DNA from 4 places in the Neorhizobium sp. T25_27 genome. Region 4 is predicted to be linked to each of the others. Evidence: predicted binding sites of a transcription regulator. Region 4 holds the regulator's gene; each other region holds the start of a gene.
What was found. The regulator HrcA, encoded in region 4, represses chaperone genes, less so after heat shock. The targets are predictions, from matches to a motif close to GTTAGCACTCNCNNNNNGNGAGTGCTAAC.
Positions count from the first base shown of each region.

Region 1: groES (co-chaperone GroES) is a predicted target of HrcA. The motif match lies at 1,391-1,419, and genes of this name have one in related genera.
Region 2: groES (co-chaperone GroES) is a predicted target of HrcA. The motif match lies at 1,533-1,561, and genes of this name have one in related genera.
Region 3: groES (co-chaperone GroES) is a predicted target of HrcA. The motif match lies at 3,148-3,176, and genes of this name have one in related genera.

Region 1 covers NZ_PVBJ01000004.1:116,298-120,348, reverse strand. Annotated here, with positions in the region: gene chrA (chromate efflux transporter) at 1-992, opposite strand, end outside; gene groES (co-chaperone GroES) at 1,475-1,771, shown strand; gene groL (chaperonin GroEL) at 1,830-3,473, shown strand; gene C5J24_RS13855 (sodium:proton antiporter) at 3,605-4,051, shown strand, end outside.
Region 2 covers NZ_PVBJ01000003.1:61,592-65,642, forward strand. Annotated here, with positions in the region: gene C5J24_RS10480 (hypothetical protein) at 1-131, opposite strand, end outside; gene C5J24_RS10485 (cold-shock protein) at 257-466, opposite strand; gene C5J24_RS10490 (J domain-containing protein) at 818-1,426, shown strand; gene groES (co-chaperone GroES) at 1,615-1,911, shown strand; gene groL (chaperonin GroEL) at 1,977-3,611, shown strand; gene C5J24_RS10505 (hypothetical protein) at 3,784-4,047, shown strand.
Region 3 covers NZ_PVBJ01000010.1:230,645-234,695, forward strand. Annotated here, with positions in the region: gene C5J24_RS24665 (glycosyltransferase family 4 protein) at 1-402, opposite strand, end outside; gene C5J24_RS24670 (hypothetical protein) at 489-911, opposite strand; gene groL (chaperonin GroEL) at 1,010-2,638, opposite strand; gene groES (co-chaperone GroES) at 2,686-3,000, opposite strand; gene C5J24_RS24685 (usg protein) at 3,279-3,551, shown strand; gene C5J24_RS24690 (Crp/Fnr family transcriptional regulator) at 3,575-4,051, opposite strand, start outside.
Region 4 covers NZ_PVBJ01000002.1:444,790-448,840, forward strand. Annotated here, with positions in the region: gene rdgB (RdgB/HAM1 family non-canonical purine NTP pyrophosphatase) at 1-267, opposite strand, end outside; gene C5J24_RS09010 (VOC family protein) at 276-683, opposite strand; gene rph (ribonuclease PH) at 706-1,422, opposite strand; gene hrcA (heat-inducible transcriptional repressor HrcA) at 1,600-2,679, shown strand; gene grpE (nucleotide exchange factor GrpE) at 2,797-3,438, shown strand; gene C5J24_RS09030 (VOC family protein) at 3,493-3,855, opposite strand; gene C5J24_RS09035 (helix-turn-helix transcriptional regulator) at 3,943-4,051, shown strand, end outside.

The DNA of each region.
Region 1 (4,051 bases), on a different contig from region 4:
AAGCTCGGCACGAAGGTCGCCCAGGCGACCAGCAGCGCGCCGATCACGCCGCCGGCGACCGGTCCGAGACCGGCGGCTTCCCGGAAACCTACCAGGAAGCCGACGAAGGACAGCACCAGAACCAGCGGCCCTGGCGTCGTTTCGGCAAGCGCCAGCCCGTCCAGCATTTCGCCGGGTTTCAGCCAGCCATAATTGTCGACCGCCACCTGCGCCACATAGGCGAGCACCGCATAGGCACCGCCGAACGTCACCATCGCCATCTTGGAGAAGAAGGTGAACATGACGGCCAGGCCTTCCGGCGCCGAGAACATCCACAGCAGCAGAAGCGGAAGCTGCCAGACCGCGATCCAGAAAACCAGCGTGGCGATTGCCGTCAACGGCTTCGGCCGTTTCGGCAGGTCGATCACGTCGGAGCTTTTGGCTGTTCCACCGCCCCTGCGGGCGGCAAAGAAGCCGACTAACCCCGCCAGAAGCACCACGAGCGGAAACGGCAGGCCGAAGAAGAACAATGCCACGAAGGCGGCCGCCGCGATGCCGAACAGGAGGCGGTTCTTCAGCGTCTTGCGGCTGAGGCGGATCACCGCCTCGACAACGATCGCCAGCACCGCCGCCTTGAGGCCGAAAAACAGGCCGGTGAGCCAGCTCGTATCCTGATAGAGGGCGTAAGCCGTCGAAAGGGCGATGATGACGGCCAGCCCCGGAAGCACGAAAAGAAGGCCGGCGATCATGCCGCCGCGCACCCCGAACATCAGCCAGCCAATATAGGTGGCCAGCTGCTGGGCTTCCGGTCCCGGCAGCAGCATGCAGTAGTTCAAGGCATGCAGAAACCGCGCCTCGGAAAGCCAGCGCCTTTCGTCCACCAGGGTCCGGTGCATCAGACCGATCTGCCCAGCAGGCCCGCCGAAACTCAGGACCCCGATCCTGGCGAACACCGCCGTCAGCTCGCCGAGCGTCGGCTTCACCGCAATCTCGTCCTTCACCGCCTGATCCATCATTGCCTCATGCTTTTCCGCACCGGGTACCTGTCGTCCATGGCGTCATGTACCCACAGCGCGTGGAAACTCGCCGCCCCCTCTAGGAGCCATATGTGAAGACCGTATGAAGGAAGCGAACTTCGGCATGGCGCCACGTCGCGGCATTCGCTGGCCCCGCGCGGCTGTTAAATGCGCCGGCGCCTTTCTTCCACCAAAGTCCGGTGCAACATGCCGACCTGCCCGGAGAGGTAGCCGAAACCGACGACCCGATGTGGCCGGTTGCGGTCATCAGTCCGCCGAGCACAGGCGTTGCCCAGCATCCGTATCGTTAAGCGTATTTCCCATGAGTTCCGAGCCGTCCCGAAAATTTTACGGCCGTTCTTGACTCATCCGCCGGGCACCCTTATCTCGACGCGGCTGGCACTCTCCAAATGGGAGTGCTAACAGCACCGAGATACGGGTTTCCACCCGTCCATGTCATTTGATCGAGGGATTAGACAATGGCAAGCACCAATTTCCGCCCCCTTCACGACCGCGTCGTTGTTCGTCGCGTCGAATCCGAAGCCAAGACCAAGGGCGGCATCATCATTCCTGATACCGCCAAGGAAAAGCCGCAGGAAGGCGAAATCGTCGCCGTCGGCACCGGCACCCGCGACGACAAGGGCAACATCACCGCTCTCGACGTCAAGGCTGGCGACCGCGTCCTGTTCGGCAAGTGGTCCGGCACCGAAGTCAAGCTCGACGGCGAAGACCTTCTGATCATGAAGGAATCCGACATCATGGGCATCATCGGCTGATCTCAGTCGGTTGCTTTCACTGAAATATCGCTGACACCCCTTTTCAGGAGTTCCCAAAATGGCAGCTAAAGAAATCAAGTTCGGCCGCACCGCGCGCGAAAAGATGCTGCGCGGCGTCGACATTCTCGCCGACGCAGTCAAGGTAACGCTCGGCCCGAAGGGCCGTAACGTCATCATCGACAAGTCCTTCGGCGCACCGCGCATCACCAAGGACGGCGTATCGGTCGCCAAGGAAATCGAACTTGACGACAAGTTCGAGAACATGGGCGCCCAGATGGTCCGCGAAGTTGCTTCGAAGACCAACGACATCGCCGGCGACGGCACCACGACGGCTACCGTTCTTGCCCAGGCGATCGTTCGCGAAGGCAACAAGGCCGTTGCAGCCGGCATGAACCCGATGGACCTGAAGCGCGGCATCGACCTCGCTGTTGCAGACGTCGTCAAGGATCTCCAGGCCAAGGCCAAGAAGATTTCGACCTCGGAAGAAGTCGCACAGGTCGGCACGATCTCCGCAAACGGCGACAAGCAGGTCGGTCTCGACATTGCTGAAGCCATGCAGAAGGTCGGCAACGAAGGCGTCATCACGGTTGAAGAAGCCAAGACCGCCGAAACCGAACTCGAAGTCGTCGAAGGCATGCAGTTCGACCGCGGCTACCTGTCGCCCTACTTCGTCACCAACCCGGAAAAGATGGTTGCCGATCTCGACGACGCTTTCATTCTCCTCCACGAGAAGAAGCTCTCGAACCTGCAGGCAATGCTCCCGGTTCTCGAAGCCGTCGTCCAGACCGGCAAGCCGCTCCTGATCATCGCTGAAGACGTCGAAGGCGAAGCTCTTGCGACGCTCGTCGTCAACAAGCTGCGTGGCGGCCTCAAGATCGCTGCCGTCAAGGCCCCGGGCTTCGGCGACCGCCGCAAGGCCATGCTCGAAGACATCGCCATCCTGACGGGCGGCACTGTCATCTCCGAAGACCTCGGCATCAAGCTCGAAAATGTCACGCTCGACATGCTCGGCCGCACCAAGAAGGTCTCGATCTCCAAGGAAAACACCACGATCGTCGACGGCGCCGGCTCCAAGGCCGACATCGAAGGCCGCGTTGGTCAGATCAAGGCTCAGATCGAGGAAACCACTTCCGACTACGACCGCGAAAAGCTGCAGGAACGTCTGGCCAAGCTGGCCGGCGGCGTTGCCGTGATCCGCGTCGGCGGCTCGACGGAAGTCGAAGTCAAGGAAAAGAAGGACCGCATCGACGACGCCCTCAACGCGACGCGCGCTGCCGTTCAGGAAGGCATCGTACCGGGCGGCGGCGTTGCCCTGCTGCGTTCCTCCGTCAAGATCACCGCAAAGGGTGCAAACGACGATCAGGAAGCCGGCATCAACATCGTTCGCCGCGCTCTGCAGTCGCTGGTTCGCCAGATCGCTGAAAACGCTGGTGACGAAGCTTCCATCGTGGTCGGCAAGATCCTCGAAAAGAACGAAGACAACTACGGCTACAACGCCCAGACGTCTGAATATGGCGACATGATCACCATGGGCATCGTCGACCCGCTCAAGGTCGTTCGCACGGCTCTGCAGAACGCAGCTTCGGTTGCTTCGCTGCTGATCACCACCGAAGCCATGATCGCCGAACTTCCGAAGAAGGAATCGGCTGGCGGCGGCATGCCTGGCGGCATGGGCGGCATGGGCGGTATGGACATGATGTAAGACCTCCGGGTCTTCACATCTGAGCCAACCGGTTCAGTTGAGAAAAGGGCGGTCCTCGGATCGCCCTTTTTGTTTTGTCTGTGGGATGGAGCCCGGCTGACAAAGACGCTGACCACAATTACAGTCGCGCCATGAGTTTCTTCGAGAGCCTGCTCGTCCTGCTGCTTGTCGCGATCGTGCTCCTGCAGATCTCGCGCCGGCTTTCCGTGCCCTATCCGTCGATGCTGGCGCTGGCGGGTGCCGCGGTCGCGCTGGTGCCGGGCATGCCCTATATCTCGCTCGATCCGCACACCGCGCTGGCGCTGTTCATCGCGCCGGCGCTGCTCGATGCCGCGTTCGATTTTCCGCTCGGGACGGCCCGCCGGTTCTGGGTTCCGCTGCTTGTCTTTGCGATCGGCGGCGTGTGTGCGACGGCGGCCGTCGTCGCCTTTGCGGGATGGGCTTTTGCCGGGTTGCCGATTGCGGCAGCGCTGGTGCTCGGTGCGATCGTCGCTCCCCCCGATGCGGCGGCGGCGACGGCCGTGCTGTCTTCGATGTCGATCCCGCGCACCACCGATACGGTCCTCCGGGGCGAGAGC
Region 2 (4,051 bases), on a different contig from region 4:
GCTTCGCGAAGACGCAGGGTCTTCGCCTCCCGTACCTGCGCGACATAATCCAGCTCTTCGACCGCGTGGTCGCGCGCGAAGAACTGCGATTGAACCTGGTCAAAGGCCATTTCGGCCTTGCTGTGCGTCATGACGGCTCCTGTTTGCAAACTATGCATGATCGAAAACAAAAAGGCCGGACATGATGCCCGGCCCTTAAAAAATCAGCTTCCAGCGGTGCCAGTACATCCGTGGTCAAAGCGGAAGCCGCTTTTGGTTAGGCAGCCTGCAGGTTGCAAGCCGACATCTTACCGGACTTTGCGTCGCGTTCGAGTTCGTAGCCGATCTTCTGGCCCTCGACGATTTCCCGCATTCCGGCGCGCTCGACGGCAGAAATGTGTACGAACGCATCAGCGCCGCCGTTGTCAGGCTGAATGAAGCCGAAGCCCTTGGTGGAATTGAACCATTTAACTGTGCCTGTGGTCATGATGATGAACCCTTTCAAAGCAAGATTGAGTGACCCCAGAGCCAAAGCCCTGCGGATGGTGATAGCGATTGATTTTGAAAGGGAAGTTCGTCAGGCGCGCTGCCAATCGCGCGGAAACCAAAGTTCAGCAAGCAAAAGATCGATAAACCGTAAATAGAGGCTATCCGCCCGTGAGTCAACTTTTAGTTTGGACGTCTCGGTGAATTTGCGTCCCGGCACAGCAAAAGGGCTCTCACAGGTGGACCCTCAGCCCGCTCGGCTGGGCGCAGAACTGCCGCAGCAACGGACTGCTCTGTGGTTGGCCTGTCCATACTCCTTGCCTGCTGGCGCAGGACCGCCATATAAGGCGCGATGACGTCTGATTCAAAGATATTTGTCGGCCTACGGTCGATCCGCAAAAAACCGGCTCCGCACCACGAACCCAACCATCCGAAATGCCAGTGGGACGGATGCGAAAAGGGTGGCACTCATCGCGCTCCTGTCGGGCGGGATGCCGAAGGGCTTTATCTGCTGTTCTGTCCTGAGCATGTAAAGGAATATGGCAAAGGTTATAACTTTGCGCCAAACCTCTCCGACCCGTTGATCGCGCGCTATCAGAGGGAAGCGGCAAGCGGCAGCCGCCCGACCTGGGGCACCGGTATCAAAAAAGCCTCGGAGATGCCGCTCCCCTCCATGGCCCGCTCCGGTTCCGCAAAGGCGACGAACGCACGCAAAAGCGCTGCACAACGCCAGGCCGCAAACCTGGATCTTCAGCGACGCAAGCTCAAGGTACTGGAAGCCAAGGCTTTCGAGACGCTTGGCCTTTCACCGGATGCAACGCCGGAGGAGATCAGAAGCCGCTACAAGCAAAGGCTCAAGATGCATCATCCGGACGCGAACCATGGAGAGCGCAACTCGGAGGATCAGCTTCAGGCGTCGATCGACGCCCATAAGATCCTCAAGCTCAATGGCTTCTGCTAGACGTGCGGCAGTGATCCGCTGGCGGTTTCGATGTCGCCCGCCCGTCCCCTGGCGAAGAGAGACAGCGTCGCCGCCGATGCCGGATCACCACCAAGGCACGAATGGCGCTAGCACTCCTGGCATAAGAGTGCTAAGGATATCCGATCGGGAACCCGCCATTGGGCTGCGCTCTCGCTAAGGAACCCAAAATGAACAATACCAATTTTCGGCCGTTGCACGACCGTGTCGTCGTGCGCCGTATCGAGGCTGAAGCCAAGACCAAGGGCGGCATCATCATTCCCGACACCGCCAAGGAAAAACCGCAGGAAGGCGAGATCGTCGCCGTCGGCACCGGCACCCGCGACGAGAGCGGCAAGATCGTTCCCCTCGATGTCAAGGCAGGCGATCGCATCCTGTTCGGCAAGTGGTCCGGCACCGAGATCAAGTTCAATGGCGAAGACCTGTTGATCATGAAGGAAGCAGACGTCATGGGCGTCATCGCCTGATCTTCGGCCGCTTCCTTATTTCCTTTTGACGAAGACCATGGGGCCAACGGCCCGGGAGTTTTTCCATGTCTGCCAAACAGATCAAATTCGGCCGTGATGCACGCGAGAAGCTGCTGCGCGGCGTCGACATTCTCGCCGACGCAGTGAAGGTGACGCTCGGTCCGAAGGGCCGCAACGTCGTGATCGACAAATCCTACGGCGCACCGCGGATCACCAAGGACGGCGTTACCGTCGCCAAGGAGATCGAACTTGACGACAAGTTCGAGAACATGGGTGCCCAGATGGTCCGCGAAGTTGCTTCGAAGACCAACGACATCGCCGGCGACGGCACCACGACCGCGACCGTTCTTGCCCAGGCGATCGTTCGCGAAGGCGGCAAGGCCGTTGCAGCCGGCATGAACCCGATGGACCTGAAGCGCGGCATCGACCTCGCCGTTACCGCCGTCGTGAAGGACCTGCTTGCCAAGGCCAAGAAGATCAACACCTCGGAAGAGATTGCCCAGGTCGGCACCATCTCGGCCAATGGCGAGAAGGAAATAGGCCAGTATATCGCCGACGCGATGCAGAAGGTCGGCAACGAAGGCGTGATTACCGTCGAAGAAGCCAAGACCGCCGAAACCGAACTCGAAGTCGTCGAAGGCATGCAGTTCGACCGCGGCTACCTGTCGCCCTATTTCGTCACCAATGCCGAAAAGATGGTGGCTGAGCTGGAAGATGCCTACGTGCTGCTGCACGAAAAGAAGCTCTCCAACCTGCAGGCCATGCTTCCTATCCTGGAAGCCGTCGTCCAGAGCGGCAAGCCGTTGCTGATCATTTCCGAGGACGTCGAAGGCGAAGCCCTTGCGACGCTCGTCGTCAACAAGCTGCGTGGCGGCCTCAAGATCGCTGCCGTCAAGGCTCCAGGCTTCGGCGATCGCCGCAAGGCCATGCTGGAGGATCTGGCGATCCTGACCGGCGGCACCGTGATCTCGGAAGACCTCGGCATCAAGCTCGAGAACGTCACGCTCGAGATGCTCGGCCGCGCCAAGAAGGTCTCGATCACCAAGGAGAACACCACCGTCGTCGATGGTGCGGGCACCAAGGCGGATATTGACGGGCGCATCGGCCAGATCAAGGCTCAGATCGAGGAAACCACCTCGGACTACGACCGCGAGAAGCTGCAGGAACGTCTGGCCAAGCTGGCCGGCGGCGTTGCCGTGATCCGCGTCGGCGGCTCGACGGAAATCGAAGTCAAGGAAAAGAAGGACCGCATCGACGACGCCCTCAATGCAACGCGTGCAGCAGTCGAAGAAGGCATCGTACCGGGCGGCGGCACCGCCCTGCTTCGCGCCTCGATCGTTCTCGACATCAAGGGCGAGAATGACGATCAGAATGCCGGGATCAGCATCATCCGCAAGGCTTTGCAGTCGCTAGTTCGCCAGATTGCCGAGAATGCCGGTAGCGAAGGCTCGATCGTGGTCGGCAAGATCCTGGAAAGCGATACCGACAATTTCGGTTACAACGCCCAGACTGGCGAATTCGGCGATATGATCACCATGGGCATCGTCGATCCGGTCAAGGTCGTCCGCACGGCTCTGCAGAACGCGGCTTCGGTTGCCGGCCTGCTGGTGACGACGGAAGCCATGATTGCCGACCTGCCCAAGAAGGATGCTGCCGGCGGCGGCATGCCTGACATGGGCGGCATGGGCGGCATGATGTAAACGGGTTCCCATCGGGAACTCGATCACGTCTTCTGCTATGAAGGGCTCCGATCAATCGGGGCCCTTCGTTCGTATATGCAGAAAATCGATCGGCAGCCCTGGTGGCGGCGGACGCGGTCTGGGCCGCAGTTATCTGCCAACCGTTCCGGCTGCAGCATAAGATGAGGGTCAAATGGTTGTATTGAACAGGCCGCGCAGTTCCGAACCCTATCCGGACAGGGATATCGGTTGCCAGGAAGCCCTGGAGCAAGTCTTTCTGCAGCTTGCAAAGGGACTGACGCCGGACGATATCGTGGCGACGGCTGGCGGCAATCTGCCGCCCGTGTTGGCCGGCCTTGCAAAACGCGCCGAAAGCGTCGGCTGGAGCCTGGAAGAAGCGGAAAACGCCATCAGCGAACTGGCTCAGAACCTGCTGGATGACATGTCGCAGATGTAGCTTT
Region 3 (4,051 bases), on a different contig from region 4:
CGGGATATCGGGAAAGGTCCGATAAAATGGATGCAGGTCCGGCAGGTCGAGGCGACCATGCAGGGTGGTCACCGTGCGGTCGGCAAAATCACGGATCAGCGGGAAATGCAGCAGGTCGATATGAAAATGGAGAACATCAAACTCGGACGCCCGGCGGCGGATTTCCTCCAGCATGACCATTTGATGCGGCAGGTGGTCCCTGACGGCCGGGTTGAGCCGCAGCGCGACCTGCGAACACGCCACCAGCTTCGCGTCCGTGACGGAATCGGCGCTGGCAAAGAGAGTGACGTCGTGGCCCTGGGCGACAAGTTCTTCGGTGAGATAAGAAACGATGCGTTCGGTCCCTCCGTAAAGCTTCGGCGGAACGCTTTCGGCGAGCGGTGCGATCTGAGCGATCTTCATCGGCAAAACCTCCTCGTGAGAGCAAAGAGTCGTCGGCAAAAATCATGTCCGCGCCCGTCAGGACGGCACGCGGCGGGTTGGAATGTTCAGGTTTCAAACAACTGACGGCGACGTCCGTTCCAGTAGCCGCACAGGCCAAAACGGTCGCGAAGCCGTCGGTTCCGTGGCTTTCTGCGGTCGCTCCTGCCGGGTTCCGCCAAAACTCGCGGTCTTTTCGCTGGAAGAGGCTCGCCGCCGCCGTCGAGCGCTTTCAGGGCCTCGAGGATTTCGTCATAGGTGACGACGGTTTCCATGCCCGGATAACGGCGCAAGGCCGGCATGGATTCGATGGCGGATATGTCGGAAGCCCATGATGCGAGGATCGCCCGCTTCTCGTCCCTGCCGATGTGTTCGGCCGCCAGCACGTCCCGCGGGTGGTCGAAATGCGACGCCGGGTGCAGCAGATGGGCGGCGCTGATTGCCGCTGCGGCCTGCTCTGGTGCGGTATTCTCGGTAGTTTCCTTTCTCATCGTGTAACCCCATTGCTGGAGATGGCGATTTCGCCCGGTGGTCGATTGTTCGTTGAGCGGGTTGACCCGCCCTGGGACAGGGCGGGCCGGATCATCACTCAGAAGTCCATGCCGGCCCCTGCGGGCATGGCAGGAGCAGCTTCCTTTTTCGGCTTTTCGGCAATCATGGCTTCCGTGGTCACGAGCAGGCCAGCCACGGAGGCGGCGTCCTGGAGCGCTGCACGGACGACCTTGGCCGGATCGATGACGCCCTGGGCGTAAAGGTCGCCATACTCGCCGGTCTGGGCGTTCCAGCCGTAGGAGAACTCGCTCTTCTCGCGCAGCTTGCCGACGATCACGGAACCTTCGGCGCCGGCATTCTGGGCGATCTGGCGAACGGGAGCCTCGATCGCGCGGCGGACGATCTCGACGCCGACCCGCTGGTCCTGGTTGGCGGTGCCAAGGTTGTCGAGTGCCTTGACGGCGCGCAGCAGCGCAACACCGCCGCCAGGCAGGATGCCCTCTTCGACAGCGGCCCGCGTCGCATGCAACGCATCGTCGACGCGGTCCTTCTTTTCCTTCACCTCCACTTCCGTCGAGCCGCCGACGCGGATCACGGCAACGCCGCCGGCCAGCTTGGCCAGACGTTCCTGCAGCTTCTCGCGGTCGTAGTCGGAAGTGGTTTCTTCGATCTGGGCGCGGATCTGGGTGGTGCGACCGTCGATCTCTGCCCTGGAACCGGCGCCGTCGATGATGGTGGTATTCTCCTTCTCGATCGCCACCTTCTTGGCCCGTCCCAGCATGTTCAGGGTGACGTTTTCGAGCTTGATGCCGAGGTCTTCGGAGATGACGGTGCCGCCCGTCAGGATGGCGATGTCTTCGAGCATGGCCTTGCGGCGATCGCCGAAGCCCGGAGCCTTGACGGCAGCGATCTTGAGGCCGCCACGCAGCTTGTTGACGACGAGGGTGGCAAGCGCTTCGCCTTCGACGTCTTCCGCGATGATCAGCAGCGGCTTGCCGGACTGAACCACGGCTTCGAGCACCGGCAGCATGGATTGCAGGTTGGAGAGCTTCTTTTCGTGGATCAGGATATAGGGATCCTCGAGTTCCACCCGCATCTTGTCCTGGTTGGTGACGAAGTAGGGGCTGAGATAACCGCGATCGAACTGCATGCCTTCGACGACTTCGAGTTCGGTTTCGGCGGTCTTGGCTTCTTCAACCGTGATCACGCCCTCGTTGCCGACCTTTTCCATGGCTTCGGCGAGATACCGGCCGATTTCGGCATCGCCATTGGCCGAGATGGTACCCACCTGGGCGATTTCAGAATTGTTCGAGATCTTGCGGGCGTTGGCCTTCAGTTCCTTGACGACCGCATCGACGGCAAGGTCGATGCCGCGCTTCAGGTCCATCGGGTTCATGCCGGAAGCGACGGCCTTTGCGCCCTCCCTGACGATCGCCTGGGCCAGCACGGTCGCAGTCGTCGTGCCGTCACCAGCCAGGTCGTTGGTCTTCGATGCCACTTCCCGCAGCATCTGCGCACCCATGTTTTCGAACTTGTCGTCCAGTTCGATTTCCTTGGCGACCGATACGCCGTCCTTGGTGATGCGGGGTGCCCCGAAGGACTTGTCGATCACGACGTTGCGGCCCTTCGGACCGAGCGTCACCTTCACGGCATTGGCCAGGATGTCGACCCCACGCAACATGCGTTCACGGGCATCGGTGTTGAACTTGACTTCTTTCGCAGCCATTTTTCACTCCTCGATTAGGCAGCTTGCTTGACTGATGGATGGTATTCTCAGGCGGCTTTCTTCTGCTCGGCCCGGGCCTCGATGATGCCCATGACATCGCTTTCCTTCATGATCAGCAGGTCTTCGCCGTTGATCTTGATCTCGGTGCCGGACCACTTGCCGAACAGGATGCGGTCGCCAACCTTGACGTCGAGCGCCTGGACCTGACCGGCGTCGTTGCGGGCGCCAGGGCCGACGGCGATGACCTCGCCTTCCTGCGGCTTTTCCTTGGCTGTGTCGGGAATGATGATGCCACCCTTGGTCTTTTCTTCCGATTCGACCCGGCGGACGAGAATGCGATCATGAAGCGGTCGGAACGACATGTTTTCCTCCATGGACAAACAGTGATGACGTTGCTCCCCTGCCGGACCGGATGACCAGTCCGGGCGGGTGCAAAACCTCGCACGAGCATTTTGCGCGAAATGATCTGGTTTTCCGATTTTTCAATTTCAAGAGGGCGAAGATGAAAAATCAGCACTTCGTCGAAGCGGCTGCTAACATGCTGATAAGGAACAGAAATCAGAGTCGAGCGTTAGGAACCGGTTGATGGCCTGTAAAAAATCAGGCCAAGTTTCGAACTGTCATTGAACGGAGATGAAGCATGCAATTTTCATCGGATCTCGAGCGGCAGCTGAGCGGCTATGGTCTTACGACGGCGCACATTCTCTACCACATTCCAGATTTCGAATCCGTCCTGCAGACCTATGTCTGGCAGGATTACGATCTGGCCCCGGGGTTTCCCGAGATGCAGAAATTTCTGGATTTCTGGCAGGCCAATCTCGACGGACCGCTGCATTCCGTTCGTTATACCCACCAGCGCCTGATCGGGCCCAACGAGTGGCGTCGCGTCGAAGGCGAGTTCAAACTGCACTGAGACTTGACCTTTTCCCTTTTGCTTTAAGAGGCCTGGAAAAGCCCTGACATCAGCCGTCGGTAGTCCTCCTCGGGCGGACCGTAGGCGTCGTGTGCGAATTCCTCCATGGCAGGCCTGTCCCGGATGGTGATCATCCCTCGCTGCGAGCGGATGAACAAATTGCCCTCAAGGATGTGCAAGGAACTGGTCACGCTCGGGCGCCGCACGGCCAGCATCACCGAAATGAAATCGTGGGTAAGAGGGATTTCATTTCCCATCAAGCGGTCGTGGCACATCAGCAACCAGCGGGCCAACCGTTCATCCACACCATGCACGGCGTTGGATAATGCGGTATAGGCCACCTGAGCCGTGAACGCTTCGACGGCGCGCAACAGGAGCTTTGCAAAGTTTCTGTTTTCCTGTTGGAGGCTGACGAACTGTGGAAGCGTCATCCGGTAGGCCTCACCTGCCACCTGCATGTTGCAGTCGAAGAGATTGACGCTGCTTCCCATGGCTGCGGA
Region 4 (4,051 bases):
ATAGACGCCTGGTGCGCCGTCGAGCGCGTCGATGACGATGCCGGAATCATCCGACAACGCCGGCAGTCCGGAGGCTTTGGCCGAGGCGAGCGCCTTGATCGCGGCATTTTCCTCGAATGTCGTGCCCGTTTCGTCGGGCTCTTCGAATTTCAGCTCGGCGGCGGATTTCGCGGAAAAGCCGAAGGGACCGATCAGCTCTGCAATCTCGCGGATTTTTCCGGCATTGTGGCTGGCGACGACGATCGTTTTCGTATCGAGCTTGCGCATTACAATTCCTATTCGATATTCCAGAGCCTCGGCTCTGCGCATTCCAGGCTGTTGCCGGCCGGATCGCGGAAATAGATTGAGCGGGCACCGTTCGGCCAGCGGAAATCGCTTTCGATGGCAATGCCTGCCTTGTTGAGCTTTTCCTTGAGCAAGTCAATCGCTTCGCTCGTCATGCGAAAGCAGATATGCCCGGGTCCCGCCGCACCGTGGGGCGGAACCGGCAACGCACCGGCCGGTGGTGGCTTGATCGTCTCAGCCGGATTGAAGATCAGCAGGATGCCCGGCCCGCAACGGAAGAACACATGCCTGTTGCCGGCACGCAGAACCTTTTCAAGCCCGAGAATGCCGCCGTAGAAGGTCTCGGCGGCATCGAGATCGTCAGCATAAAGTGCAGTTTCGAGAATGCCTTCGATCAAACAGCACCTCTTTCAGCGAATGTCAGGCAATCGCCTGCTTCTGCATCGCCACCAGTTCCTGCGTGCCGTCCTGGGCCAGTGCCAAGAGCTTCAGGAATTCCTCCTGGCTGAAAGGCTTGCCTTCGGCCGTGCCCTGCACCTCGACAATGCCGCCGGTGCCGGTCATCACGAAATTGGCGTCCGTTTCGGCAGCCGAATCCTCGATATAGTCGAGGTCGATAACCGGCTGGCCGGCAAAGATGCCGCAGGAGATCGCCGCGACGTGATCCTTCAAGACCTTGTCGACCTTGGTCATCGAGCGGGCTTCCATCCACTTCAGGCAGTCGTAGAGCGCAATCCAGCCACCGGTGATCGAAGCCGTGCGCGTGCCGCCATCGGCCTGGATGACGTCGCAGTCGATGGTGATCTGCTTTTCGCCGAGTGCTTCGAGATCTATGACGGCGCGTAAGGACCGGCCGATCAGGCGCTGGATTTCCTGGGTGCGGCCGCCCTGCTTTCCGGCAGCGGCTTCGCGCTTCATGCGGTCGCCTGTGGCGCGCGGCAGCATGCCGTATTCGGCGGTGACCCAGCCCTTGCCGCTGTTGCGCAGCCACGGCGGCGTCTTTTCTTCGAGACTCGCGGTGCACAGCACATGCGTGTCGCCGAACTTGACGAGGCAGGAACCTTCGGCATGTTTGGAGAAATTGCGCTCGAACGAGACCTTGCGCATCTGGTTCAACTGTCTGCCTGAAGGCCGCATGCTTCACTCCCTGGATTTCTGTTTCCGCCTTCTACGGCCCCGGCCAGGCTTTTGCAAAGAAAAAGGCCTAAGACGCTCTGCGGGCGATTGATTATGCCCGTGGCGATTTTCCCTTTGGAGAAGGCGCGGCGAATGACTATATTTTGTCGAAAGAACAACGGAACGGTGAAGTTTTAGATGGGATTTTCGGCATCGACGGGTAGGGACAGCGGCTCTGTGCTCGATGACCGTTCGCGCGAAATTTTCCGCCGCATCGTGGAAAGCTATCTGGAGACCGGCGAACCGCTCGGCTCCCGGAATCTTTCCCGCCTGCTGCCCATATCGCTGTCGCCCGCGTCGGTGCGCAATGTGATGAGCGATCTCGAGGAACTCGGGCTCATCTACTCCCCGCATATCAGTGCCGGCCGCCTGCCGACCCAGTCCGGGCTTCGCTTTTTCGTCGATGCTTTCATGCAGGTCGGAGACCTCTCCGCCGAGGAGCGCGCCAATATCGACCGGCAGATCCGGCCTGCGGATCGCGATCAGCCGATGGAAAGCCTGATGGCGGAGGCGAGCCGCATGTTGTCAGGCGTCTCGCGCGGCGCCGGGATCGTCATTACCACCAAGAGCGACCCGGTCCTGAAGCACGTCGAGTTCATCCGCCTTGAGCCGACCAAGGCGCTCGCGGTGCTCGTCGGCGATCATAACCAGGTGGAAAACCGTGTCATCGAACTTCCGGTCGGCGTGACGTCGTCGCAGCTCACCGAGGCGGCCAATTTCCTCAACGCCCACCTCAGCGGCCAGACACTGCCGGAACTGCGCGGCCAGCTGAAGACACTCAAGGATCAGGTGCAGGGCGAGCTCCATGCGCTGTCGCAGGAACTGGTCGAGCGCGGTCTTGCGGTCTGGTCCGGCGACAGCGAGGAAGGCAAGCCGACCCAGCTCATCGTCCGCGGTCGGGCCAATCTGCTCGAAGGCCTAGCGGATGTGGCCGACCTCGATCGCCTGCGGTTGCTTTTCGACGATCTCGAAAAGAAGGACAGCCTGATCGAGATCCTCGATCTCGCCGAGAAGGGACCGGGCGTGCGAATCTTCATCGGCTCGGAAAACAAATTGTTCTCCCTGTCGGGCTCCTCGCTCATCGTGGCGCCCTATCGTGACGGCGAAGACCGGATCGTCGGTGCCGTCGGGGTCATCGGGCCGACGCGGCTCAACTATTCGCGCATCGTGCCGATGGTGGATTACACCGCACAGCTGCTTGCCAGGCTGTCGCGCTGAATTCGCGACCGAGCCGCCCCAACTTTCCCACCAAGCCTTGATTTTTTCACTTTAAACCTCGATATCGGGCACAAATCCAAGCCCGTAAATCCAAGCCAAGAATAACCGGAGACCGTCATGACCGACGAAACCAACAAGAACGGACCTGACGCAACTGCCGCGGAGAACACGGTTGAAGCTGTTGCATCTGCTCTTGAGGACGCGGCCAACCAGAAGAATGCCGAGGCGCCTGCCGCCGAACCGGATCCGCTGGAATTGCTGAAAGCCGAAAATAACGAGCTGCGCGACCGCTTTCTGCGGCTGGCGGCCGAAATGGACAACCTGCGCCGCCGCACCGAACGCGAAATCAAGGACGCTAAGTCCTATGCGGCGGCCGGTTTTGCCCGCGACATGCTCGCCGTTTCGGACAACCTGCGCCGGGCGCTGGATGCCGTGCCGACCGAAATGCGCGCCACGGCAGATGCCTCGCTGACCACGCTCCTGGAGGGCGTCGAGATGACCGAGCGCTCCATGCTATCGGCGCTGGAACGCCACGGCGTGAAGAAGATCGATGCGGAAGGCCAGAAGTTCGATCCGAACTTCCACCAGGCCATGTTCGAGATCCCGAACCCCGCCGTCCCGAACAATACCGTCGTTCAGGTCGTCCAGGCCGGCTTCACGATCGGCGAACGCGTGCTGCGGCCTGCCATGGTCGGTGTTGCAAAGGGCGGCCCGAAGGCGGAAGTCTCCGCGGAAGCCGCCGGCGAAAAGAACGCCTGACCTCTACGATTTGCCAGGCGGCCTCGCGCCGCCCGGCCTGTTTTGTCCGAGCGCCTACCAGGCCTCCGGTTCCCGCACCATGTGAATGATATTGGCGGGGCTGGTGATCCAGCCGCCTTTGAAGCCTTCCGGCAGCGGCTCGATCGCGTCGCAGCGCACGACGCCCGATTTTTCAAGATGCGCTGCCGCATCGTCGAAATCACCCGTAAACAATTCCAGCCATATCTCGGCCTGGCTCATCATCGGCGCCTCGTCGATCCAGAGCTTGTTCGGCCCGAGTTCGAAACCGATGGCGGGTGCCTTGTCGGTGATCTCCTTGAGGCCGATCGTGTCACGGTAGAATGCGATCGTCGCCTGATATTGATGCGACGGGACCTTCATGGCGATGTCGATGCCGCCGTATAGCCTGTCCGTCATGGCTTCTCCTCCTCTTCATCGTGGAAAACCGGAACCGAGATATGCCGGCTCCTTGCTGGCAGGCAAAATATGTTATAAAAATATAACATGTCAAGCGAAGCGGATATCGACGCAGTTTTCAAGGCGCTCGCCCACCCGAGGCGGCGGTTGATCCTCGATGAATTGAAGGGCCGGCCGCAAACCACCGGCAGCATCT